Regions from separate parts of the Arthrobacter sp. alpha11c genome, predicted to be linked through region 2. Evidence: riboswitches for the same ligand, from Rfam matches in the RefSeq annotation. Region 2 holds a riboswitch; each other region holds the start of a gene.
What was found. A riboswitch is a leader RNA that binds a small molecule or an ion and turns the genes downstream of it on or off. The one in region 2 is predicted to bind S-adenosylmethionine.
Positions count from the first base shown of each region.

Region 1 (9,769 bases), 2.2 Mb from region 2:
CTACAGCAGATCCGGCGTGGACGTGCGATGGCCAATGACGCCGCCAGGAAACACAACGCCCGGGTAGCCGCGATTGCCACCTCGCCCCTGGCCAAGAACACCCACACCACCCCGGATCCCCGCTTCGCCGTGATGCTTGAGCGCTTCGGGTTGACGGCCCACGAGCAACTGACCTGCGGTTTCCATGTACACACCGCCGTGGAGTCACCCGAAGAGGGCGTCGTGGTCCTCGATCACATCCGCGACAAACTTGCTGTTTTGACGGCCATCAGCGCCAATTCCCCATACTGGCGTGGGTTGCCCACGGGTTTCGAAAGCTACCGGATCCAGGCGTGGAACCGGTGGCCGACGTCCGGGCCTTCTGCCGTGTTTGGCTCGCTGACTGCCTATCGGCGCATGGTTCAGCGCCTCCTGGAAACGGGAGTGCTCCTTGACGAGGGCATGATCTACTTCGACGCCCGCATCTCCCGTAACCATCCCACCGTGGAAGTCAGGGTGGCTGACGTGTGCCTCCGCTCGGAAGACGCGGCATTGATTGCGGTGCTTGTGAGGGCATTGGTTGAGACCGCTTCCCTGGAAATGCTCGACGGCGTCGAACCCGCCTCGGTGCCGACGGCCCTGCTCCGGATGGCGAGTTGGCAAGCGAGCAATTCGGGACTTCGCGGAGACCTCCTGGACTTTGGCGACTTCCGTCCCCAACCGGCAGCGGACGTGGTCTGGGCTTTGGTGGATTACCTGAGTCCTGTCCTGGACGACCAAGGTGAACTGGAGCTCGTGAAGGCCGGAATCGCGGACATTCTTGAGCGCGGGAACGGAGCCCGGGAGCAACGCGAGGCAGCGGAGCGTTTCAACAATCGGCAAGGTGAAGCACAAAATCCGCCGGGGAGTCCGCCCAGCAATGAGGCCTTGGGGGCGGTGGTTGGGCATGCGGTGAAGGCGACGATTCGTGGCGCTACCGCAGACTCGCACAAGGATCCGGCGCCCATCCTGACCAGGGTCCGCAGGCCCTAGGCTTCTGCAGAGTCAGTCTCTTCCCACGTCATCAGGTACGCCCCCGCTAAGCCTTCAACGAGGTAGAACACGAGCGGCGGGATGTCCTTCTTGGCCACAAGGATGGCGCCGTAGATGGGCGCGCTGGCTGCGGCCGTGACCCCGATCCATCGTTTGGCGGGCGATGCCAGGAGACTTCCGCCCAGCGCCGCCAAGGCAAGAACGTGGAGCCCGGAGTAGGCAAGGAATGGCGCATTGGAACCCCGGCCATAGGCAAAGCGTTCCAGGTCCGAGGCCCGGCGGGACAAACTGGAAACAAAGAGCGGGGCTCCTGCGAGCAAAGCGGCCGCGGCGACAGTAGCCCATCGCTTCGCCCGACCGCCCGGAACACTGCGGGCAAAGGCGGCGAATCCCACCGGCACCGCGACGGTTCCAGCAGCAGCGAGGTGCTGCCCAATCACCCAGCCACGCTGGCCGGCCTTGAGCATACGAAGACGTTCGGCGGCGTCGGGAGTGATATAGACACGCGACACCGGCGAGATCCCTGCAAACCACACCGCCGTGCCGGCAACGATGACCGTTCCGGCACGGCGATAGGGATGATTCCCGCTCATGGCAGCAAGGCTAGACCTGTTTGAGGGCCTTCTCCAGATCCAGGATGAGATCGTCTACATCTTCCAAGCCCACGGACAAACGGACCACGCCGTCGCTCAGCCCGATCGCCGCGCGACCTTCGGGCCCCATGGCCCGGTGGGTGGTGGTGGCCGGATGGGTGATGAGGGACTTGGAGTCGCCCAGGTTGTTGGAGATATCGATGACGCGCAGGCCGTCCAGCAACGCGAACGCGGCGTCCTTGGCCGAACGCCCCGAAGAGGGCAGCAACTCGAACGTCAGCACGGTGCCGCCGGCCTTCATTTGCTTGGCTGCGAGCTCGTACTGTGGGTGCGATTTCAGCAAGGGGTACTTGACCCAGCTGATGGCCGGTTGCTGCTCAAGCCATTCCGCGATCTTCAAAGCGGAGGCTGAACTGTGGTTCACGCGCAAGCCAATGGTCTCCAGGCCTTTGGTCAACACCCAGGCATTGAACGCGGAGAGCGACGGTCCGGTGTGCCGCATCAGCTGCTTGACCGGGCCATCGATGAATTCCTTGGTGCCCATGATCGCCCCGCCAAGGACACGTCCCTGGCCATCGATGTGTTTGGTGCCGGAGTACACGATCACGTCCGCGCCCAAGTCACCGCAACGCTGCAGCAGGGGAGTGGCAAAGACGTTGTCGACGACGACGGTCGCTCCCGCAGCATGCGCCAGCTCGCTGACGGCGGCGATGTCCACGATTTCCTGCATGGGGTTGGAGGGCGACTCGAAAAACACGGCGGTGGTCGGTTCGGAGAGGGCAGCACGCCACTGGTCGAGGTCGGGACCGTCGACAAACACGGTCTCTACGCCCCAGCGCGGCAGGATCTCGTTGAGGATCACGAAGCACGAGCCGAACAGGGACCGGGCGGCAACCACGCGATCACCGGCAGCCAGGAGGGCACCCAAGGCGGTGAACACCGCGGACATGCCGGACGCCGTCGCAAAGCACGCTTCGGTTCCTTCGAGCAACCGCAACCGCTCCTGGAACGTGGCTACGGACGGGTTGCCATAGCGGGAGTAAACGAAGCGTTCGTCCTCGCCGGTGAAGGCGCGTTCGGCGGCGGCAGCGGATTCGTAGACGAAGCCGGAGTTCAGGAAGACGGGTTCGGACGTCTCCTGGAAGTTGGTACGGTCAAGGCCACCGCGAACTGCCTGGGTGTCAGGGCTCCAGCTGGCGGCATCGGGATTGAAAGTCACTTAGTCGTTCCCCAGGTTGGTTGGCAGGCCGCGGTTCTTCCAGCCGTTGATGGTGCGTTCGCCGTAGCGGTCCGGGTCACCTTCGAAGCCCTCGAGCACGTTGTAGGCGGTGAACCCGGCCTGCGTCGCGGCGATGGCGGCCGAGATGGAGCGCTGGCCTGAGCGGCAGATGAAAACGAGTTCCACGCCGTCACCTTCGGGTGCCTGCTGCTGCAGGTCCTCAAGGAAGCGGGAATTGGGAATGCCACCGGCGAGGTTCCACTGAATGAACAGGGGATCGTTCTCGGTGGCCTTGGTGTCCGGAATGCCGATGTGGGCCCACTCGGCCTCGGTGCGGACATCTACCAGGATGGCGCCTTCTTCCAGCTTGGCCCACGCGTCCTGCGGGGTCAGGTCACCTGCGTAACTCATGCGTGTCCCTCGAATGCTTCTTCGTCGTCGTCGTTCTCCAACTGGTCAACAGCATTCGCGACGGCGGCGTCTGCGTTGGCGATGGCAGCAGGCAGGACGACTGCCTGGGCCACGATGACATCCGTGCCATTGAACGTGGCTGCCGGGCTGCCGTGGAGCACGTAGCCGTCGGCGAGGGCGGTGGTGATCCGCTCGCAGAATTCACGGGTATCCGGACCTGTAATCAGGCGGTAGGAGAGTTTTTCTTCAGTGGGTTCAGGCATTGGCTGGTGCTCCTCAGTCACGCTTGCAGTTCGAAGTGTCGATACGCCGAGTAGTCACCTGAGGCACCCCGCCGGAGAGAGGGTTGCCGACCAGCAAGTCAGGGCTTGGCGCTGGTGCTCATTACTCAAGAAAAACGTAACATCCCGCGGCGGCGGCCCGCACTTGCAAGCGGTTACGCGCTCGTCATGTTGCGTAACCGGCCGGCGCTGGGGTAGCAGCCCAAATGTGACGTCCCGGGAGCATAATTGACGCAGTACGACCCCCTGTAACTTCGCAAGAAATCAGGTCGCGGTGAACGGACAAGGCAGCTCTACACTCAAGCCCATGCTGCATTTTGGATGGTTCGTGGGGCACGGTTTTGGTGTCCAGGGGTGGGGAACTCCCGGCTACAGCCTGGGTTTCGACTGGAAGAAACCTGCCCTGTATCAAGACGCCGTCCGCGCGTTTGAGCAATCCGGCCTTGACCTTTTCATCATCGAGGACTCCCTTACTGTTCCTGATACTTATGGCGGCACTGCCGAGGTTTCGCTGGCACACGCCTCCTTTGCGCCCAAGCATGACCCTTTGGCCCTGGTCCCGTACCTTCTGTCCGCCACCAAGCACCTTGGGATTGTGCCGACGGTCAGCGCATCGTTCTATCCGCCCTTCACAGCCGCACGACTCCTGGCCACGCTGCAGCATTTCTCCGAGGGCCAGCTCGGCTGGAACGTTGTCACCTCCGGCAGTGACCTGGCGGCACAGAATTACGGGTTGGACCAGCAGATTGAACACGACCTTCGGTATGAGAAGGCGGAGGAATTCGTCGACGTCGTCCGGCAGCTTTGGCGCAGCTGGGAACCCGGCGCTGTGCTTGAGGACGTTGAGGCCGGCGTGTTCGCCGACCACACCAAAGTGCACCCCATTAACCACCAGGGTGACTTCTTCAAGGTCCGCGGTCCGCTGAACACTGCACCCCTGCCGGAGGAGCCCGTACTGGTGCAGGCCGGTGCTTCTCCTCGGGGCAAAGCGTTCGCGGGCGGGCATGCAGATGTGGCGATCGCCTTGGCGCGTGGCGTTGACGGCATGAAGGCCTACCGGGATTCCATCCGTGCCGAGGCTGCCAAGGCGGGCAGGAACCCCGACGACCTCAAGGTCCTTTTCGTGCTGAAGCCCACCGTAGTTGGTTCATCAGCCGAGGCCGAGGAGCTGCGTGCACAGCGCCGGGAGCTTACCCAGCGTGATATCGACAGCCAACTCAACTCGATCTCCTACCTGTCCGTGATCGACTTCAAGCAGTTCGACCTCGATGCGCCGTTGCCTGAATTGAGCACCAACAGCAACCAAGGCACGTTGGAGCACTTCGCCAAGGCAGCCCCTCCGGGGTCTACCCTGCGCCAGATCCTTCAGGCACGCAGCGGTGGTGCCGGTGATTCAATCATCGGCACGGTTGACGAAATCGCGGACTACCTTGAGGAGACCGGGGAGGCCGTGGGTGGCGACGGCTTCCTCTTCTCTGGCTTCGTGGACCCCGTCACCGTGCACGGCGTGCTGGACAAGCTCACTCCCGAACTGCGCCGCCGCGGCCTGTTGAGGAAGAGTTACGGCGATGGCGGCTTCCGCCAGAATCTTCTGGACTTCTGACGATGGCCTCCGAGCACATTTCCTCCGAGTCCAGAACCCTGCTGATCGGCACATCGCCGGTGGACCCTGAAAGCGTGGCGCAGGCTGCGCTGGATCCGGCGTTTCACGTGAAACTCAACCACGATGCGTTGTCTTTAATCGGCCGCTCACGCGAAGTACTGGAGCGCGCGTCGACCTCAGGGCAGAAAATCTACGGCCTCAACACACTCCTCGGATCCGGACGGGATACGGCTGTGGAGGAGAGGTCGGTTCTTGCCTATCAAATCCAAGTAGTCAGATACCACAACAGTGGTGTGGGCGACCATCTGGACCGGCCCTCCGCTCGCGCCGTGATCCTCGCCCGGCTCATCGGATTCAGCCGCGGCGGCTCCGGTGTGCGCCCGGAGACCGCCCAGTTCTATGCGGAACTACTCAACCGTGGAGTTCTTCCCGCCATCCCCCGCGAAGGCTCAGTCGGCTCGTCGGACCTCACCCAGCTCGCCGCCGTCGCCGCCGTCGCCATCGGTGAAGGTGAAGCGATCGATGCGGACGGCACCCTGGTACCCGGGGCGAAAGCGCTCGCCGACGCCGGTCTCCAGCCGCTGCGGCTCGCGCCCGGTGAGGCCCTGGCCCTGGTCAGCGCCAACGCCTACTCGGTAGGGGCCGGCACCCTCGCCTTCGCGCGCCTGCAACAGCTGACGGAACTAGCCGACGTCGCGCTTTCCCTCTCGCTTGAGGCCATTGCAAGGTACGACGGCGGCGGAAACCTCAGTCCGTTTTCGCCGGCTATCCAAGCGGGCAAGGCGGTGGACGGGCAGAAGGATTCGGCGGCCGCGGTACGTTACCTTTTGCGCGGCGGGTGGTTGGAGGACGTTCGTCCCGAAGCCTCGGTGCAGGACGCTTTGTCATTCCGTTCTGCGCCCCAGACTCATGGGGCTTTTCGCTCCTTGGTTTCACAGCTCGGCGCTGCGTTGACGGTGGAGCTGAACGGACGTGGCGACAACCCCTTGGTTGATGTCGAAACCGGGCACATGGTGTCCGGCGGGAACTTCCAACCGATGCAGTTGGCTCTTTCCTTTGAGGGCCTGCGGCTTGCCCTGGCCCACGTGGGGATTTCCAGCGAGCGGCGCATCGCCAAGCTGTATCCGCCACAACGGGTGATCCGGGCCAGACATCTGGAGGCTGCCGCCAGGCATCTGGAGGCTGCCGCCAGGCACCTGGAGGCCTCGTCGTCGAATGCGGTTTCTGAATCAGGACCGGCCGCAGGCCTTGTGCAGGAGGAGTTGCCCGGGCTGCTCTGGTACTCAGCAGCGGGACTGCTGTCCGAACTGAAGTTCCTGGCAGCGCCGGCGACGCTCGGGGCACCCACCCTCTCGGCCGACGTCGAGGACCACTCCACCTTGGCGCCGCTGGCGTTGCAGCAACTCGAAAGGTCGTTGGAGGCCTTGGAGAAATTGCTTGCGATTGAGGCGCTGACGGCGTCGTATCTGCTGCTTGAAGCGGGCGCCGCGCAGCCGCTCGGGAAGGGGACTGGCGCCGTCGCGGGCCGGCTGGCTGATGTGCTGGCAGACCGGCCGTCGGCTCCGGACCTTGTGGAGCGTGCGCGACGTGAGTTGCGTGATGTGGTGGCGCAGGAATTGCCGGCTACGGCTGAAGGGGAGGGGACCACGTGAGTACCGCAATCCGCAAACAAGGCGCACACCCGGCGGCAGGGCTGCCGGACGGCCTGGATGCCAGCGTCCTGGACAAAGTGGGCAACACTCCGCTGGTGAAATTGGAGGCCTTGGGCCGTGGATTGCGCAGCACCATCCACATCAAGCTTGAGTCCGAGAACCCCGGCGGATCCATCAAGGACCGTACTGCGCTGAGCATGGTCCGGGCGGCCGAGCAATCAGGAGAGCTACAGCCAGGCGCAACCATTGTGGAGAGCACTTCCGGCAATACCGGGATCGGGCTGGCGCTCATCGGGCGGCTGACGGGGCATCCCGTGGTGGTGGTTACCGGCGACACCATCTCCCAGGAGAAACTCGCCGCGCTCCACAGCTACGGTGCGCGCGTGGTCCTGACGGACTGGAGCGCGCCCTCCGAATCGCCGGAGAACGCCCGCGCTGTGGCAGCGCGAATCACGGCCGAGACGCCTGGTGCTTGGCGGCCCATGCAATTCGACAACCCTGCCAACCCGGCCGCGCACTACCAAACCACCGGGCCGGAGATCTGGGAGCAGACCAACGGACTGGTGACGCATTTCGTGGCTGGAATCGGAACCGGCGGGACCATCAGCGGCAATGGCAGGTTCCTGAAGGAGAAGGTTGCAGCATCGCGGCCCGGTGGGCACCTTGAAGTTGTGGGCGCCGACCCCTACGGCTCCGCCTACAGTGGTGGACACCCCGGCGAGATCCTGGTGGACGGTGTGGGTAACTCCTGGCCCCAGGCTGAATGGCCCAAGGCCTTTGACCGCTCCATTGTTGACCGCTTCCTGCGCATCCCCAACGACGAGGTCTACTCCACCGTGCACCGGCTCCTCGACGAAGAAGGGCTTGCGCTGGGTCCATCATCCGGACTCGCTGTGGCCGCTGCCCTGCGGGTAGCCCGGGCCGCACCCCACGGCTCAGTAGTAGTGGCCATAGCGCCCGACGCCGGAACCAACTACCTGAGCAAGGCCTTCAACCCGGTGTGGCTGGCAGAGAACGGAATCCACCTGGCCCGCGACGCCACCGAATAGCACCCTCTCTCACATCCACCGGCTTTCGGGCGGATCTTCTCTCACATCCAACGGCTTTCTGACGGTTCTTCTCCCGCTTCCCCCCGCTGCGGGACGGTGGGGCAGCCCAGCGGGAGCATGTCTCTGTGCAGTCAGCACCCCGTGCCTGTTGCGCTAGGCTCCAAGCATGCCTGAACAGGAAACAAAAGCACGTCTCGCCGGCTATCTGGATAAGCAACAGCCCGAGCTCTACGCAACGCTGAGCCACTATGCCCAGCAGGTGATTGGGGAAGCCGACCGCACAGGTGTCCCACGCCGGACCATCGAACTTCTCAACTACCTTGCGTCGCAGATCAACGGCTGCGCATTCTGCCTGGACCTGCACCATCGCCGGGCCTTGGGGTACGGCGAAACGGAACAGCGTCTGTCCTTGGTAGCTGTCTATAAGGAAGTGACGCTGTTTGAGCCGGCTGAGCGGGTGGCCATGGAAATCACTGAGCAGATTACCCGGATGAGCACGTCACGGCCGAGCCCCGAACTCTTCGAGCGGGCCCGTGAACACTACAACGACGAGCAAATCAGTGTCCTCTGCATGGCAGCCATTGGGATCAACGCCTTCAACCGGCTGTCGATTCTGAGCGAGCACCCTGTGCGTGTGGTCAAGCCCAAGTCCTGAATTCAGCGGGCCCTGTGGGGACCTGACCTACTTTCAAACAGCATCAGCCCCTGGGCAACCCGAAAAGGTTGCCGAGGGGCTGATCTGCAGGCAAAGAAGGTCAGGAAGCTACGGCGGCTAGGCGCCGACGGCCTTCTTGAGCGACCGGCGTCGTCCGTACTTGAAGTAGAAGAACGCGTAGCATGCCCCCACAAACGGGACGCCGAAGAGCAGTGCCGCCACCTGGTTGGGGTCGAACGCGATGCCGATCAAGGACACAACGCACAGGGCGAACGCCAGGATCGGAACCAAGGGGAAGAGTGGCGCCTTGTACGGGAGCGTGCTGAGATCGCCGCCGTTCTTGATAAACGTGCGCCTGTACACGAAGTGCGAGGCCACAATGGACATCCACACGCCCACGGTCGCAAAGCCGGCAATCGAGACAAGCACCAGGTACACGGTTGCCGGCGCAACAATGCTGCTGATCAGGGACGCCAGGCCGCCGAGCATGCTGACGCACAGGGCAATCATCGGGATCCCACGCTTGGTCAGCTTCCTGAATGCCTTGGGTGCGTGTCCTTCATCGGCCAGCGAGAAGAGCATGCGGGCGCAGGAGTAGAGTCCGCAGTTTCCAGCAGACAACAGGGCAGTGATGATCACGAAGTTCATGATGTCTGCAGCGAACGGAATGCCGAGCATGGAGAAGACGGTGACGAACGGGCTTTCGTCCACGCTGACCTTCTCGTAGGGGATGGTCGCCGCGATGACGGTAATCGCGCCGACAAAGAAGATCATGAGACGGATGACCGTGGTCCGCATGGCCTTGGGGATGTTGGCGCCGGGATTGGATGTTTCGCCGGCGGCCACACCGATCAGTTCGGAGCCTGAGAAGGCGTAGAACACTGCCAGGCAGGTGACGAAGACGCCCGTGAAGCCGTTGGGGAACAGCCCCTCGGGTGTGCTGAAGTTGCTGGTGAGCGACGGGTATTCGCCTGCGGCGAGCGGGTGGAAGCCCATCAAAGCGGCGCCGCCCAGGATAATCAGGCCGACGACGGCGGCAACCTTGATGAGCGCGAACCAGAACTCTGATTCACCGAAGACGCGCGATGAGATGGCATTCAGTGTGAACAGGACGCTGGCGAATATGAAGCACCAGATCCAGACGTCGACGCCCGGGAACCAGCGTTGCATGAGCAGGCCGGCAGCAGTGAATTCCGAACCCAGCGCCACCGCCCAGCAAAGCCAGTAGAGCCAGGCTGTGGCGAAGCCGGTGGCGGGTCCGATGGTTCGGGCGGCGTAGATGTGGAAGGCACCTG
Region 1 covers NZ_CP196747.1:4,200,223-4,209,991, forward strand. Annotated here, with positions in the region: gene ACTAQJ_RS19520 (glutamate--cysteine ligase 2) at 1-1,011, shown strand, start outside; gene ACTAQJ_RS19525 (hypothetical protein) at 1,008-1,604, opposite strand; gene ACTAQJ_RS19530 (O-succinylhomoserine sulfhydrylase) at 1,615-2,823, opposite strand; gene ACTAQJ_RS19535 (rhodanese-like domain-containing protein) at 2,824-3,234, opposite strand; gene ACTAQJ_RS19540 (DUF1737 domain-containing protein) at 3,231-3,497, opposite strand; SAM riboswitch class IV at 3,512-3,623, opposite strand; gene ACTAQJ_RS19545 (NtaA/DmoA family FMN-dependent monooxygenase) at 3,790-5,118, shown strand; gene ACTAQJ_RS19550 (aromatic amino acid ammonia-lyase) at 5,121-6,770, shown strand; gene ACTAQJ_RS19555 (PLP-dependent cysteine synthase family protein) at 6,767-7,819, shown strand; gene ACTAQJ_RS19560 (carboxymuconolactone decarboxylase family protein) at 7,986-8,474, shown strand; gene ACTAQJ_RS19565 (amino acid permease) at 8,592-9,769, opposite strand, start outside.
Region 1: linked by a shared signal. The riboswitch ahead of ACTAQJ_RS19540 (DUF1737 domain-containing protein) and the one ahead of metX (homoserine O-acetyltransferase MetX) in region 2 are both predicted to bind S-adenosylmethionine.

Region 2 (9,769 bases):
GGCGATCTGGAAGTTGGCCCAGTCCTGCTCACGTAGCCTGGGTTCTTCGATCACCCGCTCGATCAGCGGGCCCAGGTCCAACGCCTCAAGAGTCTGGTAGGCCCGCAAATAGGGGGATACATAAACGCAGACCTGCTCGCCGTCGAGCTTCCGCCGGAGGGCCTCGCCTGTTATCCGGGCCTGTTCAATTCCGAGTTCGGTCAGCGGAATGCGGTAGTCCGGCACACGGTTGTAGATTGACGTGTCGGCATTCGCGGCGGACTGGCCGTGCCGGATCATGAAGATTCTCCCTGGGGCACTCATCCCACCAAGCATAGGGTCTGCCTGCGGGTGGAACCCGAACGTGCGCGGTTCACGGCAAAGTGGCAGGAACTGCAGGCAAGATAGGTACATGCTCCTTGCTTCCCGCCGCCGCCTGCGCGCCGAAGTACTCATCGTGCTGGGCCTGTCACTGGGCCAGTCAGCCGTGTACTCCGTGGTGCAGCTCCTGGACAAGATGACGCGCGCGCCGCTGTCCGAGGCAACTTCTACGCTTAACAGGTCCCAAAGCACCCGCGAGTACTTCGATCTCACGTACCAACTGCTGGACATTATCTTCGCTTTGGTGCCGGTGGTCCTGGTGTTCTATTTCCTCTCATCGCATGGCCAAGGCGGCCGGGAAGGTGCAAGTGGCTCAGGCTTTGCCCGGCTGGGGTTCAACTTCGCACGCCCCGGCAAGGACCTTTTGCACGGATTGGGACTGGCAGCTGCCATTGGTATCCCGTCACTTGGCTTGTACGCGGCCGGCCGGGCCCTCGGAATCACCACCGCCATTGTGCCCAGCGGCCTGGAAGCTTACTGGTGGACGGTGCCTGTGCTGATTCTCTCGGCGGTTCGCCACGCGATCGTTGAGGAAGTGATCGTCGTGGGATACCTCATGGACCGTTTCGGAAAATTCGGCTGGAGTACGCCGCTGGCCATTGTCCTAAGCGCGGCCCTTCGTGGCAGCTACCACCTGTACCAAGGTTTCGGACCGTTCATCGGCAACTTCGCCATGGGATTGGTTTTCGCCTGGATCTATACCAAGACGAAGCGGGTGGTGCCATTGGTCATTGCGCATGCGCTGCTGGACATCGTAGCCTTCGTTGGTTTCAGCCTCTTCGGCAAGGCGATAGGCCTGGGTTAGGCATCCGTTAAGAAATTCGGCCGCCATCGGTGGGTGACGTCATTGGCACCCGCTGATGGCGGCCGAAGCTTGACCGGACACACTGGTCCTTGACCGGACACGCTGGACCGGGAGGGGACCATGCCCCAAGGAAGTGACGCGTCAGATGGTGACGGCGCCGGATGCGGTTTCGAAAGTGACGGACATGATGCCAGGCGTACCGTGCGGGGCCATCCACTGGACAGCGACGTCCTCGAGTGGCTTCTCCACGGGTTCGCCCAGCCATTCGGTAACGCGTTCCGCCGAGCCTGCAATGGTGAGGCTGGACATCTTGACGTCACTCTCATAGACCTTGGACGGGTGCAGTGAGGGATCGCCCTCCCACTTGAGCAGGTACGGCACCTGAGGATCGGCGATCAAGCCGAGAATGCCGATCTGCTGCCATACAAGTTCGCGGCCGTCCGGGAACTTGCGGTTGCCCGGAACTGCGGAACGGCCGAGGCGTTCTTCGAAGGGGGCGAGGTCGTCAACGGCGACGCACCAGCCCATCCAACCGCCGCCAGCCGCCGAGCGTGCGCGGACTGCCTGGCCAAAGGGTGCCTTGTCAGAAGCAGGGTGGTCCAGGACCTCTACGACTTCCAGGTATTTGTTATCCGCCAAGGGAATGATCATGTTCCGGGTACCGAAGCGCGGGTGCACTCCGCCCCGGACTGCGTCCACTCCCAGAGCTGCGGAAATTCGTTCGGTAGTGGCCAAAAGGCCATCTCGTTCACAAGCGTAAGAGACGTGATCCATGCGCATGGCTTCATCTTGGCACTTTGTGATCGGGGTCTCAGCTAAGGGAAGCCTAACTAACATGGGACCTTATTGCGCGCCGCCGGAACGCGTCACGCCGGGTCGCGCAAAGACTGAAAAATACTGCCTTCGTCACAAAGCTGTCCAAGTACCCGGGCGCTTCCTAGACTGGCCCCAGCCCACGCCTACGGCGATCAACGGCAAACCCGCGCGCCACTAAGAGGAGAATTCAATGTCCCAAGGATGGTCTTTCGAAACACGCCAGATCCACGCAGGGCAGGAGCCTGACTCTGCCACGGGAGCGCGGTCGCTTCCGATCTACCAGACCACGTCCTTTGTTTTCCCCAGCGCAGAGAGCGCAGCCAACCGCTTTGCCTTGGCCGAGCTCGCCCCGATCTACACCCGTATCGGCAACCCAACACAAGATGCCGTGGAGCAGCGGATCGCCAGCCTCGAAGGCGGACTGGGCGCATTGCTCCTTAGCTCAGGACAAGCCGCGGAAACCTTCGCCATCCTGAACATTGCCGAGGCCGGAGACCATATCGTCGCCAGCCCCAGCCTTTACGGCGGCACCTACAACCTGCTGGCGCACACCTTGAAGAAGTTCGGCATCTCCGTGACGTTCGTGGAGGACCCGGACAAGCTGGACCAGTGGCGGGAGGCCGTACAGCCCAACACCAAGCTGTTCTTCGGTGAGGTGGTGTCCAATCCGCGCCAGGACGTGCTGGACATCGAGGGTATTTCACGCGTGGCGCATGAAGCTGGCGTGCCGCTGATCGTGGATAACACGCTGTCCACCCCGTACCTCATCCGTCCCATCGAATGGGGTGCGGACATCGTGGTGCACTCGGCTACCAAGTATCTGGGCGGCCACGGTGCGGCGATCGCGGGTGTGATCGTGGACTCCGGAAACTTTGATTTCGGCAAGGACCCTGAGCGCTTCCCCGGATTCAATACTCCGGACCCCAGCTACAACGGACTCGTTTACGCGCGGGACCTTGGCAAGGACGGCGCGCTCGGAGCCAACCTCTCCTACATTCTCAAGGCCCGCGTGCAGTTGCTGCGCGATCTGGGTTCGGCGGTTTCCCCGTTCAACGCGTTCCTCATCGCTCAAGGGCTGGAAACCCTGAGCTTGCGCGTCGAGCGCCACGTCTCCAACGCCACCAAGGTGGCGGAATGGTTGGAAGCCCACGACGACGTCGAATCGGTCGCCTTCGCGGGTCTGCCGTCCAGCCCTTGGTACGAGCGCGGCCGTAAGTACGGGCCGAGGGGTACCGGGGCAGTGGTGGCATTCAACATCAAGGGTGGCGTCGAGGCCGGCAAGCGATTCGTTGATGGCCTGGAGCTGCACTCCCATGTTGCCAACATCGGTGACGTCCGCTCGCTGGTTATCCACCCGGCGTCGACTACCCACAGCCAGCTCACGGTTGAACAGCAGCTGGTTGCGGGCGTGAATCCCGGCCTTGTCCGTCTGTCCGTGGGAATCGAGCACGTGGACGACATTATTGCTGACCTGGAGGCTGGTTTCCGGGCTGCCAAAGGCGCTTAGCGGAGCGGCCGCCCGCCGACGAAAATTCGCCGGGCGGCCCTTCAGCATGTGTGTTCCTGAACGAAGCGCCCCTAAACCGTCACACAGCTGTCACATTCTTCGCCAAAACAAGGGTATTTTTCCTAGACTCTACGTATTAGGTCATGAGTGCCAGCGACAGCCCCGGCTTGCTGGCCGGCAACCCTCCTCCGCGGTGGGGTGCCCCGGGTGAGGACCTGGCCTGTCGCACGCAAGGCGGCAGGCAAGCGCGAGGTTAGGTGTCAAAGGAATGACCATTACTGCTACAGCACCCCCAAAACCGGGCAAAGAAGACGGGACGGTCAAGTACGCCGGCGTAGGTTCGCTGGAACTTGAAGCCGGCGGTTTTCTCCCTGACGTTGTGCTGGCTTACGAAACCTGGGGGCAGTTGAACGCGGATGCGTCCAACGCAGTCCTCGTTCAGCACGCTCTGACGGGCAGCACGCATGTGGCCCGCGGTGCTACTGATGAGGAAGGCTGGTGGGAGCAACTCGTTGGCCCAGGCGCGACGATCGACACCAACCGGTTCTTCGTTATCTCCATCAACATTGTGGGCGGCTGTTACGGCAGCACGGGCCCATCGTCCCAGGCGCCGGACGGGCGGCCCTGGGGATCCCGCTTCCCCCTGATCACTTTGCGCGACAGCACGGTGGCTGAAGCCCGCCTCGCCGACGCGTTGGGGATCAAGTCATGGCACGCCGTCCTTGGCGGTTCGATGGGTGGGGCGCGGGCACTTGAGTGGGCGGTGACCTTCCCTGAGCGTGTCCAGCGGTGCGCGGTTATTTCTGTCGGCGCCTACAGCACAGCCGAGCAAATCGCTTTCGCCCAGTCGCAGACACTCGCCATCCGCCAGGACCCGAACTTCAACAACGGCGATTACTACGGTGGACCAACTCCTGAGGCGGGCCTTGCCCTGGCCCGACGGATAGCCCACATCACGTACCGATCAGCGCTGGAGCTTGATTTCCGCTTCGGCCGGGAAGCCCAGCACCAAGAGACGCCCCTGGCTGCTCCGGTCCTGGGGGAGCGTGGCCGCTACCAGGTGGAAAGCTACCTCGACCACCAAGGCACCAAGCTGGTGCGCCGGTTCGATGCCAACAGCTACATCGCCATCACTGAGGCACTCATGTCCCACGACATCAGCCGTGGCCGAGGCACCTTGCAGGAAGCCTTGGCCAGCGCCACTGCTGAATTCTTTGTAGCAGCCGTCGACTCCGACCGCCTCTATTTCCCGGCCCAGTCATTGGAACTGGCACAAAATCTGCCTGGCGACGTTCCCGTCCACGTGATCGAGGCCCCCATCGGGCACGATGGCTTCCTCACCGAAATCGGGCAACTGTCAGCCCAACTGCATCAGGCCTTCTTCGCCTAACGGCCCGGCTTTCTTCGACTAGGCCGGCTCAGCCGTTCATGATCTCGCCGCGCTGCTTCATGTAGTCCTCCATGGCGATCTCGCCGTTGCTGAACTTGAGGTCCAGTTCGGCCAGTTTTCGCGCGCGGAAGCCTTGCTGCTCAGAGCCGCTGTTGCTGGGGAAAGTAGGTGAAGAAGCGTTCGACGGCGGCCCTGCCGGCGGTTGCGCATCGGCAGGGCGGACGGTGGCGGGCTCCCCGGGATAGCCCGGGTAGCTCTGCTGCGGGTAACCCGGTCCCGGAAGATTCTGCGGGGGAGCCGGGGCCCGGATAGTTCTGGCCAGGGTAGTTCTGACCCGGGAAGCTACGGTCCTGGAAATTACGGTCCTGGAGCCGCCGCGCCCGGGACCTGTTGTATAGGCGGATTCCCATGGGAATCAGCCACGAGCAGACGATGATCCAGAAGATCAGATTGTTCACGGTGCAGGCCTCCTAGGTCTTAAACCCAGCTTAGCCCCGCCGTTTCACACCAGCTTTGCCTTCATGCCCAGGAACCTCCCATAGCGTTCCACCTCTGCCTCCAAAGCCTGTTGTTCGGCTGTTGTGACGGGCCGGTTCATTCTGACGTCGAGTTCGCAGAGCCCACCGGAGAAGCCATGGCGCCACCACCCGGCCAACCTGCCATCCAGCAACACCACGTGAATGGGAGCATCGCCCTCCGGGAAATAGGGTGCCCTTCCACCGAGGTAGTGCCTCGACTGGGAATAGCCCATCACGTACTCGTCGTAGCACTGGATGAGATCGACGCGGGGGAGCAGCGGCCCATCATCAGCTGGCGGCGGAGTCGCAGCAAGTGCTTCGAGGTCCTCTGCTGGCAAGTAGAAGTCCAGGCCCTCAATCGCCACAGGCTCCAAGGCGCCGGGAGCGGCCTCTTCAGCTATCTGTAAGCCAAGCCGTACATCTTTCATGGTCAGTCCGGACCACGCGGCACAGTCCTTGATAGTGGCAGGTCCGCGGCTGGTGAAGTACCGCAAGGCCAGTTGGCCCAAAGCCCACTCGCGGTCGTCCCCGATTAAGGACGTGGCGCCCGTAGCGGGCACTCGATCCTCGAACAAGGCGTATGTCTGTTTGAGTGCACCTCCTGCCGAACGGACCGGGGCGCCGCTCACCAGAATTTTGCTGATCTCCGCGTGCATGAGGTGGTAAACGAAGCCAAGGCCTTTGCCGGGGAGCCCTGCCTGTTCCAGGACCCCGGCTAATTCTTCGCGTGTTTTGTGGGCTCCACCGGCCACAGCTTCGGCAAGGATGTGCCCGCTGCGGGCGGCGGCGTGCTCATCAACTCCAGTCTGCCTGTACATGCCTTTGTTGCCTTGATGAAGGCGATCCGCAGACAACCCCATCAACCAGCCGAGGTCCTCACGATGCACAAAATGCCACGTCGGCCGCAGGATATGCGTCCGGAGGATCCTGCCGTCAGCCACCGCCTGCTCCACCTCATCGGCAGTGGTACCGGGTGTTCGCTGGGCAAGGGTCCACCTCGCATAGGGAAATTCCTGCGACTGCACCGCGAGGAGGTTGCGCAGCACGTCATCAACGCCTTCGCCGTACGGAGCCCGCAACTGCTGACGCCGAAGCCTGGATTGCACAACCTCGTCCGGCGCGAGTGAAATGTCAGCGTGCATCGCGGAGTTCTTTCCGGGCGTCAGTCCTGCAAGCGATCCTCACGTTAGCCGCGCGGCAGCATGGTGCCGTTGGGACCGAAGACCGGTCCCGCCGTCGGGCGTTTGGCGGTAATGCCGTCGCCGGAGGATCGATGCCGCAGCCTGCGGATAACCCAGGGAACAAAGTACTCACGGGCCCATACCAGATCCGAGGAACGGGCCTCACGCCAGGTGCGGACCGGCAGGGGCTTGGGCACCAAGGGTTCGAGGGTGTGCTGGACGTTCAGCGCTTCCAGGACCATCATCGCGATGGTGTGGTGTCCCAGCGGTGAGAAGTGCAGGCGGTCTTCGTCCCACATCCTGGGATCGGCCAACTGCCTCAGGGACCACATGTCCGCGATGATTGCGTCGTGCCGTGCAGCGACAGTCCTGAGGTTCTCGTTGTAAATGGCCACCTTGCCACGGATGCGGCCCAACACCGAGGATGCAGTGTCCGGCCCGTTGAACAACACCACAGTGGCACCACCGGAGCCCAGTTCCTGAACTGCAGCGTCCAGCTTCTCCGCCAACACGTCCGGGTCGCCACCGGGCCGGATGAGGTCGTTGCCGCCAGCGGAAATTGAGACAAGGTCCGGCTGGAGTTCCAAGCAAGGACCAACTTGTTCATCCACGATCTGCTGCAGCAAGCGCCCACGGATAGCAAGGTTGGCGTAAGCGAAATCCTCATGACCGCGGCCTAGTTCTTCCGCTACACGGTCAGCCCATCCGCGGAAGCCGCCGGGGTTCTGGGGCTCGGGATCACCGATGCCCTCCGTGAACGAATCCCCCAGTGCCACGTAACGGCTCCAAGGGTGTGTTTGAACCGGATCGCCCGGCTTCACCAATGAATTGACGTCACTCACGCTTTCCATCCTGCCTTGAACCTGCAAACCTACGCCACCGTAGGTTGTTACCCATCAGTAACTGCAAGAATAGACCCATGACTGAAGCCGTTGCATTCCCCGCGCCCGTTGTCCTGTGGTCCCATGACGAAGCCGAGCGGGAGGGCAAGCCGCTTCTGGTGCTGCTGCATGGCTATGGCTCCAACGAGGACGATCTCTTCAGCCTTGCCGGCCTGCTTCCGGAGGGATTTGTGGTGGCTTCCTTGCGCGCGCCCATGCCCATGGGCCCCGGCTTCACCTGGTTCCCGCTCACGGCGTCAATCGAATATTCCCTTGAAGCAGTAAAGCTTGCCGCTGAGTATGCCCTTGAATGGTTGGACACTGTCAAAGCCAATCATTCTTCAGTGACGCTGCTGGGCTTCTCCATGGGCATGGCCATGGCGACCACCATGCTCCGCTACCGTCCCGCGGACTTCGCTGCCGTCGTCGGGCTTTCGGGTTTTGTGGTGGACGCAGGTGACGACCTCGCCTTCCGCGATGCCGAACTGGACGGCGCCTTGCCGATGTTCTGGGGCCGCGACCAGCAGGACCCCGTCATTACCCCGGACAAGATCGAATACACCATGGGATGGGTGCGCAAGCACGTGGACCTCACCAAGGTGCTCTACACAGGCATGTGGCACGGTATCAACCAGCAGGAAATCGGCCACGTGGGGGAATTCCTGACCCACAAAGTTCTTTCCGTCGCCTAGAAAAGCAACGCGGGGTCACCTATGGCCCATGTTGCGGCTTCCAATGGGCCATAAGTGACCCCGCGTTGCTTCAGGCGGTGGCGATCCGGACGGTCTGGCCGTTGACGGTAACGGTATCTCCGGCGTGGAGTTGGCGGCCGCGGCGGTCTTCGATTTCGTCGTTGACCTTGACCAAGCCGTTCTTGATGAGCTCCGTTGCTTCAACGCCGTCCTCCACGAGGTTGGCGAGCTTCAGCAGCTGGCCGAGGCGGATCATGTCGTCGCGGATGGGGATCTCTTCGATTTCCGGGTTGCTCATAGAGCAATGATGCCTGAAGTAGTGTGGGGTCAGTGCCGCAGTCTTCGCTCCGTTCAACCCTTCCGCTCGCCGTTGGCCTCCCTGTTGCGGTAGCAACTGGCCTGGTCATTCCGCTTCAAGGAAGGATTAACGGGGCGCTCGGCGCCCGGTTGAACGATGGCATCGCCGCCGCCGTGGTGAGCTTCACCACAGGCCTGGTGCTCATTGCGGTCATTTCCCTTGCCACGCCAAAAGGCAGGGCGGGCCTTCGCCGCATCGTCCCGGCTGTCCGGGACCGGAGCTTTCCCCGCTTCTACGTCATGGCCGGCGGAATCGGCGCTCTCTTCGTCTTTGCCCAGTCCTTCACCATTGGCCTGCTGGGTGTGGCCTTGTTCACCGTTGCAGCGGTCACGGGGCAAACACTGAGCGGCCTCCTGGTGGACCGCATGGGCATAGGTCCCGGCGGCAAACGGTCCATCACGGGAGTGCGGATCCTGGGCAGCGTGCTGACGGTGGCCGCCGTTGCCTGGGCTGTTTCCCCTCGGTTCGGGGGCAATACCGACATCGCCTCGCTGTTGTTGCCCGTCCTGTTGCCTCTGGCGGCAGGGTTTCTCATGAGTTTCCAGCAAGCCATGAACGGAACCGCCACCGTTCACTACGGCACGCCTGTTGCCGCCACGCTGGTCAACTTCATTGCCGGTGCCGTTATCCTCTGGATTGCCTGGCTGATCAAGCTTTCCGTGGCAGGCGCGGGCAACCCGCTTCCGGGTGAATGGTGGTTCTACCTGGGTGGCCCCATGGGCTGCCTTTTCATTGGGCTTGCGGCGCTCTTGGTCCGAAGCCTTGGCGTGCTGGTCACCGGTCTGGGCATGATTGCCGGCCAGTTGGTGGGTTCTTTAGTGCTCGACGTCGTGATCCCGAGTCCCGGTGCGGTGGTCGCCTTGCCCACGGTGTTGGGTACGGTGCTGACGCTCGCCGCGATCATCGTGGCCACACTGCCCTGGCCCAGGGGAGCATTCGTACGAAAGGTCCCGGGCAAAGGCCGGTAGGCTAGGACACGCAGCTTTCTGCACAGTTATTATCCGCACCATCCCCAGCCCACCCCGCCGGACAACCTCGTCCGGGATCCGGGGCAACCACCGCGGACCGCACCCAGCGGCCCTGTAGAACAAATGGAGTACCCATGGCAGCAAAATCCGTCCTTGACCAGGTCATTTCCCTCTCCAAGCGGAGGGGCTTTGTCTTCCAGGCCGGTGAAATCTATGGTGGCTCCCGTTCCGCGTGGGATTACGGGCCCCTTGGTGCGGAACTGAAGGAAAACATCAAGCGCCAGTGGTGGCAG
Region 2 covers NZ_CP196747.1:1,962,893-1,972,661, reverse strand. Annotated here, with positions in the region: gene ACTAQJ_RS09115 (histidine phosphatase family protein) at 1-279, opposite strand, end outside; gene ACTAQJ_RS09110 (CPBP family intramembrane glutamic endopeptidase) at 392-1,165, shown strand; gene ACTAQJ_RS09105 (VOC family protein) at 1,307-1,945, opposite strand; gene ACTAQJ_RS09100 (bifunctional o-acetylhomoserine/o-acetylserine sulfhydrylase) at 2,172-3,488, shown strand; SAM riboswitch class IV at 3,628-3,742, shown strand; gene metX (homoserine O-acetyltransferase MetX) at 3,757-4,878, shown strand; gene ACTAQJ_RS09090 (hypothetical protein) at 5,019-5,336, opposite strand; gene ACTAQJ_RS09085 (winged helix DNA-binding domain-containing protein) at 5,381-6,538, opposite strand; gene ACTAQJ_RS09080 (SGNH/GDSL hydrolase family protein) at 6,583-7,428, opposite strand; gene ACTAQJ_RS09075 (alpha/beta hydrolase) at 7,497-8,150, shown strand; gene ACTAQJ_RS09070 (RNA-binding S4 domain-containing protein) at 8,221-8,448, opposite strand; gene ACTAQJ_RS09065 (DMT family transporter) at 8,472-9,476, shown strand; gene ACTAQJ_RS09060 (glycine--tRNA ligase) at 9,611-9,769, shown strand, end outside.

Region 3 (9,769 bases), 1.8 Mb from region 2:
CATAAGGAACTTTGGCTGGGGCAACCTTGCCACGCTTGCGATCTACGGTGGGATATCGCTGGGATTCTTCGTCCTGGGCATCTATCTCCAGCAGGTTGGAGGCATGGGGGCTACCATCGCGGGAATCGCTTTGCTCCCAGCGACCGTCATCCTGATGCTGACTGCGTCCTACTTCGGAGGGCTGGCAGGAAAATATGGTCCTCGATGGTTCATGACTGTGGGGCCGCTGTTATGCGGTGTGGGCTTTCTGATGTCCCTCTCCATCCAGGAGCCCCTGAACTACTGGACCCAGGTGCTGCCGGGGCAGATCGTCTTTGGCGTGGGACTCACCACCCTCGTCGCGCCACTCACGGCAGCGATTCTAGGCGCGGTACCGCAGGAAGAGGCCGGGATTGGTTCGGCCGTCAACAACGCCGTGGCCCGTATTGCCGGCCTTATCTGCATTGCCTTTGCCGGCCTGATCGTTGGTCCTGTGTTCACACGGCAAGGTTTGTACAACGCCTTGGTTGTCACGGCGGCACTGTTCGTCGTCGGCGCGGTGGCGTCCGCCGTCGGGATCCGCAACCCCCTTCCCGAAGCGGCCGTTAGCGCTGACAGTGCACCGGATACAGCGTCCGACGACGGCGGGTCGGCCGACAAGCGCAGCTAACCGATGCGCTGTGCACAGTTAGCGCGCGGGAAGCACGCAGCCTTCGTGGACTTCAGCGCTTTGGACCCAAAGTGCCCCTGTAACCTCGTCCGCGAGATCGAATTCGCGGCGTTGGGGTCCGGTGCCAATCCGAACAACGAGGGCTCCACCGAATGGTTTGCGCCCCACCACCTCCACAGGAGCGTCCAAGGTGATCTCTTCCGACGCGAGATACCGAAGAAGATCCGGATTTTCGTCGCTGATCCGGGTGATGCGGCCTGAGTGGCCTTCGTCCAACTCGATCATGCGGTAGGCGTGAGGAAGCTCCACCGATCCGTCCGCCGAGGGAATCGGGTCGCCGTGAGGATCCCGGAGGGGATGGCCAAGCTTGGCGGCCATGCGTTCGATGAAGGTATCGGACACCGCGTGTTCCAACATCTCGGCTTCATCATGGACTTCGTCCCAGCTGTAACCGAGTTCGTCAACGAGGTAAGTCTCAATGAGGCGGTGACGCCGGACCATGGACAACGCGAGGCGCATGCCCTCCGGAGTCAGCCTGATGGCACTGTAGGGTTGGTGGTCCACCAAGCCCTGGTCCTTGAGTTTGCGGACCATTTCAGACACCGAGGAATTGGCAACGCCAAGCCGCAGGGCAAGCTGCGAGGACGTGATTGGTTTGTCCTGCCACTCCGTATAGGAGTAGATGACCTTGACGTAGTCCTCGATCGAGGAGGAGGGCGTACTGGTCTTCACAGACCAAGCCTACCGTGGCGGGGCGCCGTGGATCTTGTGGGCCCGCCACGTAGTGGTCAGGTAGGGCAATCCCAGTAGTTGGCCGGGGGCATGGCCGAGATGATCGTAGAGGTACCACTCCAGGTTGCCCATGACTTTTGAGCGGGTGGCTTCATTTGCACGGAGGTAGTAGCTGCGCGATTTTGTGAGCTCCATGATGTCCTCCGGTGACACGGCGTCCTCCCAGCTGGTGAGATGGCTCGTCAAGTCCATGAATTCCGGTCCGATAACTGGCCGGAAGCCGGGCTTGTGCACATCTCCGGCGTGCATGATGCGTGACAACCGGTGTACCCAGGGCACAGAAGTGTCCAGTTGGTTCCATATCAGGCCCAGTACTCCGTGGGGCCGGAGGATCCGGGCGATTTCCGTGCTGGCTTTCACCGGGTCACACCAATGCCATGCCTGGGCAACGCTGACGACGTCGAATGCTGAGTCCGCCAGCCCTGTTGCCTCGGCTGTTCCCTCCAACGCCTCAACGCCGGGATAGGACTTTCGAAGTTGCTCCAGCATGTCTGTGGAAGGATCGACGGCGGCCACCTGCAGGCCGCGGTCCACGAGCAGTGCCGTAAATTTTCCTGTGCCTGCACCAACATCCGCGGCGGACTTCGCTCCAGGAGGAAGAAGCCAATCCACTGAGTCCGCGGGATAGCCGGGCCGAACGCGATCGTAGTGTTCGCCGCCGTCCTGGAAGCTCTGGCCCAGTTCGTGGCGGCGGGTGGCATGCAGTTTGGGACCACCTGGCCTGCTGGCGCTGCCCGAAACAACACCACCCGAAACAACGCCGCCGGAAACACTACGGGAAGGCACGGCCACGCACAGACTCCTCTACCGCGAACGCCAGTTACCCTACGAATTTACCGCACAGTACGTGTGTTTCAGTCAATCGTGCAGGGAGCAGCGCCTGCGGTGCCCGGGGTGTTTGGTGCCCATTCCGGGTAGCTGCGGTGGTCGTTGGCCGGTACCCAGCGGCCTTCATCCACTACATAGTCCCAACCGAGACCCGTGCGCTTGAGTTCTTCGATACCAGCCAGGAGTCGTGTGGCATCCTCCAGACGGGAGCCTACGCCGAAGCTGGCCCGCAGCGAGCCGGAAGGGAGTCCTAGCCGCTTGAGCAGGGGATGGGCGCAGAAGCGGCCGTCACGAAGTCCAACACCGTGTTCGGCGGCGAGGTAGGCGGCCACCAGTCCGGCGTCGAATCCTTCCACCGAGAAATTGACCACGCCGATGGTGTCTTCGGAGTCGCTGAAGATCCGGTGAACGGTCACGCCGTCGATTGCTTCAAGTCCCTGTACAAGGTAGGAGCGGATGGCAGCTTCATGGGCATGCCAGGCATCCTGATCCAAGCCGGCCAGTACCTGCGTCGCACGGGCCAATGTTGCTGCACCGAGGACGTTGGGGGAGCCGCCCTCATGGCGTGCGGGACCTGAGGCCCAGCTGACCGAGTCCAGACGGGCCTCACGAACAGCGCCACCACCGGCAAGGTGGGGAGTGCCGGCGTCGAGCCAGTCAGGACGGCCCACAACAACACCGGCGCCGAACGGAGCGTAAAGCTTATGCCCGGAGAACACGATGTAGTCGACGTCTGCCTCGGTGATATTGATGCGGCGGTGCGGGGCAAGCTGCGCGGCGTCCACCACAATCCGGGCACCATATTCGTGTGCAAGTGCTGCGAGTTCGGCGATCGGCAGAATTTCACCGGTCACGTTCGAGGCCCCGGTGACCGCCAGCAATGACACTCCGCCTTGGCTGAGTTCCTCGCGGAGCTTGGCCAGGGTAGCTGTCAGTGTCGAAGCAGCCACGACACTGCGGTGGGGGACGCCCTGCCAGGGAAGGAGATTGGCATGGTGCTCGATGTCCAGGTAAAGGACCTCGCCCGTTGGCTTTCCGTCCAGCACGGGGAGGCAGCCTGCCAAAAGGTTCAGCGAGTCCGTGGTGTTCCGGGTGAAGATGACGGAATCGTCGGGACGGCCGCCGACGAATTCGCGGACGATGTCGCGGGAGTTCTCGTACACCGAGGTGCTGATCTGGGAAGCGTAGCCCGCGCCGCGGTGGACACTGGCGTAGTAGGGGAGGATCTCGTTGAGATACGCAGAAACGATTGTGAGCGCTGGAGCGGATGCTCCGTAGTCGAGGTTGGCGTAGCGGACGTGGCCACCCTGGATCAGGGGAGCTTGCAGCTCCGCGCCTGTGACGGCGGCCAGGGGCCTGCCTGCAGCGGCTTCGTGCGCTGCTTCTTCGACCACAAGGGACGGCAAAACGGTGGAGTTGAACGTAGCAGTGCTCATGGGACCTCACTCAAGAGGGACCCCCTATGGGGATCCGCGCTTGCCGTATCCGTTCCGGACCGGCCAGGTCGTCACCCGGGGCACCCCACCGCGAATGGAGGGTTGCCGGCCAGCAAACCGGGGTTTAGCGCTGGCACTCGTGACCTGTAAAGAGGTTAGGTCACGCCTCTGGCCTGCTCCAAAGTCGCTTCGCTTTGTTAAGCACATTGTTACGAAGGGTCCGGAAACTGGGCTTTGGGCGAAGAAAAGACGGCGGATGCCCCGAAAAGGAGGCATCCGCCGTCGAAAATTCTATGCAAAGCCGGTTGGCTTGTTGGTGCTGTCGGTGCTGTTGGTTCAGAGGAGGTCATCCAAGGAAGGGTTTAGCCGCTTGAGGACCTCTGAATGCAGGATGGAGTTGGTGGCCAGGGCGTTGCCGCCGAAGGGGCCGTCCTCGCCTTCCAACGAGGTGAAGCGGCCGCCGGCTTCCGTCACGATGGGAACCAATGCGGCCATGTCGTAAAGATTCAGCTCTGGCTCGCAGGCGATATCCACGGCCCCCTCGGCAACCAGGCAATAGGACCAGAAGTCGCCATAGGCCCGCGTTCGCCAGATGTCTTCGGTCAACCCCAGGAACTCATCCAGATTGCCGCGTTCCTTCCAACCGGAGAGGCTGGAATATGACATTGAAGCATCTGCCAACCGCGAAACATTGGACACCTTGAGCCGGGTGGCTGATGCCAGGGAGCGGCCCATATAGGCGCCCATGTCCTTTGCTGCCCACCAACGCTTGCCCAGTGCGGGAGCGCTGACAACTCCAACGACCGGCTCGCCTTCGTCAACCAATGCGATCAGGGTGGCCCACACAGGAACGCCGCGAACGAAGTTCTTGGTTCCGTCGATGGGGTCGATGATCCAACGCCGGGAGCCATGCCCGCTGCTGCCGAACTCCTCGCCGAGGACGGCGTCACGGGGGCGCGAGCGCGACAGTTGGCCACGGATGGCTTCTTCCGCAGCCTTGTCGGCATCCGTCACGGGCGTGAGGTCAGGCTTGGTTTCGACCTGCAGATCCAAAGCCTTGAAGCGGTCCATGGTTTGGGCGTCCACGGAATCCGCCAGCACATGGGCCAGTCGAAGGTCGTCGTTGTAGCTGGAAACGGGTTGGGTCATGCCACCAAACTATCGTGAAACGTTCCGTGCAGCTGGGATGTGGAGCACCAATGCTTAGTTGACGGTACCCAGTTCCTTGGTCTCTTTGGCTTCCAAACGAGGGTCCGCGCCCAGCAGTCGCCGGAGCGAAGACAAGCGGGCCACTCCGGAAGGACCGGCATGTCCCTCGTTCACCCACGCGTCCAGGCCGCAATTGATGGCGCTGGCATCGTGCTTGCAGCCGCGGTCGCAAGCTTCCGTGCCCGGTTCCAAATCGGGGAAGGAATGCAGGATGCGGTCGGGGTCCACGTGGGCCAGTCCGAAGGAGCGGATACCGGGGGTATCGATGATCCAGCTGCCTGGAGGCGCGTCTGCCAGTTTCAGGGCCAACGCCGACGACGACGTATGCCGGCCCCGCCCCGTGACGGCGTTGACACCACCGGTAGCCCGTTCGGCTCCGGTCAGGGCATTAACCATGGTGGACTTGCCGACGCCCGAATGGCCCAGCATGACAGTCACTTTTCCATCAAGGTGGGCCCGCAACTCGGCAACCGCGCGGCTGTCCAGCCGCGCGGACAGTCCGTCGTCAGAGCGGGCGTCAATACCAGACGCTTCATCGTCTGCGGTACGGCTGATAATGATGGGAAAGTCCAGGCTGAGATAGTTGGACAACAGCTCGGCAGGGTCCTTGACGTCTGCTTTGGTGACGAGCAGCAGCGGCTCGATCCCGGCGTCGTAGGCTGCAACCAAGGCGCGGTCAATAAAGCCAGTTCGGGGCTCCGGATTGGCCGCGGCGACCACCACCACAAGTTGGTCTGCGTTGGCCACCACCACTCTTTCGATGGGGTCGGTGTCATCAGCGCTGCGCCGGAGGAGCGTCTTGCGCTCCTCTATGCGGACGAGCCGCGCAAGGGTGTCCGGTTCTCCCGATACGTCGCCCACCAAGGCGACGAAATCGCCAGGGACAACGGGGTTGCGTCGCAGTTCACGCGCGCGTGCAGCGATGATAATGCGTTCATCCGCCGAGTCTTCCCCAGCGATGGCGGTGTAGCGCCCGCGGTCTACCGTGATGATCCGGCCGATGACCGCGTCATCATGACTGGGGCGGTCTTTGGTGCGGGGCCTTGATCCTTTTTTGTTCGGACGGATCCGGACGTCGGATTCGTCCCAGGAGCTTGCGTCGCGGCCCATGGTCAGTTGCTGGCCTCACTGGTGACGGTTTCGTCGTCGCCTGTGCCGTGCTGCAGCATGGCCTCCCACATTTGCGGAAATTCGGGCATCGTCTTGGACGTGGTAGCGATATCCTCCACCTGAACGCCCTCAACGGCGAGCCCCAAAATAGCGCCCGCCGTAGCCATGCGGTGGTCGGCGTAGCTGTGTACGACGCCTGGGTGCAAAGTGGCCGGGTGGATAATGAGGCCGTCGGCTGTTTCTTCTGCATCTCCGCCGAGCCGATTGATTTCAGCGGCCAGTGCGGCGAGCCGATCCGTTTCATGGCCACGAAGGTGCGCGATGCCGGTTAGCCGCGAAGGGCCCGTAGCCAGTGCGCACAGAGCAGCGACCGTGGGCGCGAGCTCACTGGTTTCGTCGAAGTCGGCGCCTTTGATTTCCGGGCCGCCCGTTACTGTGAGCGTACCGTTTTCGAGCGTCACAGTGGCACCCATCTCAACCAGGATAGTACGCCACAGGTCACCCACCTGGGTGGTTTGGGTAGGCCAGTTGGGGATCCTGACGGTTCCATGGGTTGCGAGGGCTGCGGCAAGGAATGGGCCGGCGTTGGAAAGGTCCTGTTCGATCCGCTGGTCAAAGGCACGAATGGGGCCAGGCGCGACTCGCCAGTGGTTGGGCACCGAATCGTCCACCTTGACGCCGACTCCACGAAGGACGGCAACGGTCATATTGATGTGGTCCAGGCTGGGGACCGGCTTGCCGACGTGTTCCAGGTGAAGGCCTTCGGTGAAACGGGCGCCCACCAGCAGCAAGGCCGAGACGAACTGGGACGATGCGCTGGCATCGATCACCAGGTGGCCGCCCCGAACCTCGCCAGTGCCATCCACCGAGAAGGGAAGGGCCGACGGCGTCCTGCCGCCTTCGGTGGCGACAGGAACTCCCAGGGCAAGGAGTGCTTCGATGATGGTCCCCATGGGCCGCTTGCGGGCGTGGGGGTCGCCGTCGAACGTGGTTGGACCATTGCGTAGCGCAGCTAAAGGTGGAACGAAGCGCATGACTGTCCCGGCAAGGCCGCAATCGATGGCGGTCTCCGATCCCGAAGCTGAAGGATCCAGGGGCGTGATCTCAAGGTCCGGTCCATAATCACCGTCGCCGGGTACCTCGGTAACGGTGGCACCCAGCTGCCTGAGCGCCTGAATCATCAGGGCGGAATCGCGGGAGTGAAGGGGTGCTCGCAGCCGGGACGGGCCGTCGGCCAATGCGGCAAGGACCAGGAAACGGTTGGTGAGCGATTTTGAGCCCGGCACCGTCACCGTGGCATCCACTGGCCGGGTGGCGTACGGAGCAGCCCAGAGGGGCAGGGTGTCGACCGAGTGTGTTGAACCCGTGTTTGCTGCGGTGGTACCTGTCATGCTTCCTTATGCTCCAACTGCGTTGTCTACGGCCTTGCGTACTGCTTTGTCTGCCCGCTTGAACTGCTTGCCGGTGGCCTTCTTGGCATCGGCCGCCAGGTGTTCAGCCCGCCATGCAAGGCTGGGGCGGCCTTCGGTGTCCACAGAGGCCAGCAAAACGCCGCCGGTCAGGGAAATGTTCTTCAAGAGTTGGGCCCGGCGGGCGTTCCGGCCTTCCTTCGTGCTGATGTCAGCTGAGCGCCACTCCACATAGGAGTTCAGTGCGGACGTCAGCGCCAGAACCGTTGCTGCGAAGCGGGAGAGTTTGCCCAGGCCAAGCAACGCGCCGGCGCCCAGCTGCGCGCCACCGATTACCCGGGCCAGGACTTTCTCATCAGTCGGGAAGGGCAGTGACTCCGAGGCGCGGCGAAGGACCGGGGACAATTGCCTGGCAGTGTCGTCCGCGTTCTTGAGCTTGTCCAGACCTGCGATGACGAAGCTGGACGCGAGCATCGGCCTCGCGAGAAAACGGATAACAGACATGTCTTGCCTCCTGGATGGCTTGTCATGATATTTCATGACGTTATTCACTAAGTGCTGTGTTCAAGGGGTGCAGTCTGCTCTAGTCTTGCACCTTTGCGGAATATTTACCCAGCCGCTGCCGTTGTGAACAACAAGCACGGTGAAGACCGGGCCGCGGCATGGTGTTGCCGCTTCGCTGAACGGAGTTGGTTTTTTGACCTTGGTTAAGGACCGCGTGGGTCTGCTGGAGGCTGGCTATCCTGCACAGCGGGATTCCCGGAAGCTGACAGTAGACTTGGCAACGATGAGCACCATTGAACCGGCCGCAGCGGCCATGTACGAAGCAGCCGACTCGTCCCCCGGGGACAGCACAGCCGACGCATCGGTACCAGCTGACGTCGATGTCACCACGGAAACTCCCGAACAGCGGCGGGAGCGTTTCGAGCGCGACGCCATGCAGTACGTGGACCAGCTGTATTCAGCTGCGATGCGGATGGCACGGAATCCCTCCGATGCCGAGGACCTCGTTCAAGAGGCTTACACCAAGGCTTTTTCGGCTTTTCACCAGTACAAGCCCGGGACCAACCTCAAGGCCTGGCTCTACCGGATCCTGACGAATACGTACATCAACCTCTATCGGAAGCGGCAGCGTGAACCGCTGCAGTCCAACTCGGACACGATTGAGGATTGGCAGTTGGCAAAGGCTGAGTCGCACACCTCGTCGGGGTTGCGCTCCGCAGAGGCTGAAGCCTTGGATCACCTGCCGGATTCCGATGTCAAGAGCGCGTTGCAGGCCATCCCGGAGGAATTCCGGTTGGCTGTCTACTTCGCCGACGTCGAGGGATATGCCTACAAGCAGATTTCCGAAATCATGAACACCCCGATCGGCACGGTCATGTCGCGGTTGCACCGCGGCCGGAAGATGCTGCGGGACATGCTGGCGGATTACGCCGCAGAACGGGGCTTCAAGGCCCACACCGAAGACCAGGCCGCGGCCGGGAGCAACAATCAGGAGAAAGAGCAATGAGCGACTGCCAGGGATTGGGCGATTGCGACGATACACGGATGCAGCGGATCTATGAGTACCTCGACGGCGCATTGACCCGCGATGACCTCACAGAGATCAAGCAGCACTTGGACACCTGCGAGGAATGTGCCGAGCAGTATGACCTTGAGTGCCTTATCCGCACCATGGTTAAGCGTTCCTGCACGGAGTCTGCGCCGGAGAACCTCAAGAACTCAATACTTGACCGGATCCACTCCATCAAGCCGGTGGAAGCCTGATCCAACACCGCTGATCCAGCAATGCGGCCAGCAACGGGCCAGCAATTGGCCAGGTAAAAGGCCCACAAACGCCAAGGGCCCCGGAAACCGTATGGTTTCCGGGGCCCTTGCTGTTAAGCCTTGACGCTAAGCCGACGGCTTAGGTGTTGGGACGCTTGCCGTGGTTCGCGCCGCCGCGCTTACGGTCACGACGCTTACGTGCACGCTTGCTCATAGCTGGCCTCCTTCAATGATTGATACTCAATAGAGCTGCCCTCCAGTTTCGCACATCCGGGCGTTCGCTCGCGAACCGGGTTGGGCGATTGTCAGCTCCGCAGGGAATTCCTGATGGAGATGCGGGCTTGGTCCAACACTGCACGCACTGTCTCGAGGGTTACGGGATTCAGCGGGTGCGAGGCGGTGTGTTGACGCAACTCCACGCGGATGTCATCGCGGAATGATTGGACCAGGAGCTCGGCCTCTTTGAGCATTCGGTGGCCCTCAGGAGAAAAGCCCGCCGTCCTGCTTTGGAAGGTAGCGGCCGTAGCAGTGGTGCGCGCGGCTTCAGCCGTGGCCGCAAGATCTGCCTT
Region 3 covers NZ_CP196747.1:190,173-199,941, forward strand. Annotated here, with positions in the region: gene ACTAQJ_RS00845 (MFS transporter) at 1-649, shown strand, start outside; gene ACTAQJ_RS00850 (metal-dependent transcriptional regulator) at 668-1,381, opposite strand; gene ACTAQJ_RS00855 (class I SAM-dependent methyltransferase) at 1,391-2,146, opposite strand; gene ACTAQJ_RS00860 (aminotransferase class V-fold PLP-dependent enzyme) at 2,296-3,705, opposite strand; SAM riboswitch class IV at 3,737-3,850, opposite strand; gene hisN (histidinol-phosphatase) at 4,042-4,854, opposite strand; gene rsgA (ribosome small subunit-dependent GTPase A) at 4,909-6,024, opposite strand; gene aroA (3-phosphoshikimate 1-carboxyvinyltransferase) at 6,027-7,415, opposite strand; gene ACTAQJ_RS00880 (DoxX family membrane protein) at 7,422-7,937, opposite strand; gene ACTAQJ_RS00885 (sigma-70 family RNA polymerase sigma factor) at 8,131-8,943, shown strand; gene rsrA (mycothiol system anti-sigma-R factor) at 8,940-9,200, shown strand; gene ACTAQJ_RS00895 (50S ribosomal protein bL37) at 9,340-9,414, opposite strand; gene ACTAQJ_RS00900 (PadR family transcriptional regulator) at 9,506-9,769, opposite strand, start outside.
Region 3: linked by a shared signal. The riboswitch ahead of ACTAQJ_RS00860 (aminotransferase class V-fold PLP-dependent enzyme) and the one ahead of metX (homoserine O-acetyltransferase MetX) in region 2 are both predicted to bind S-adenosylmethionine.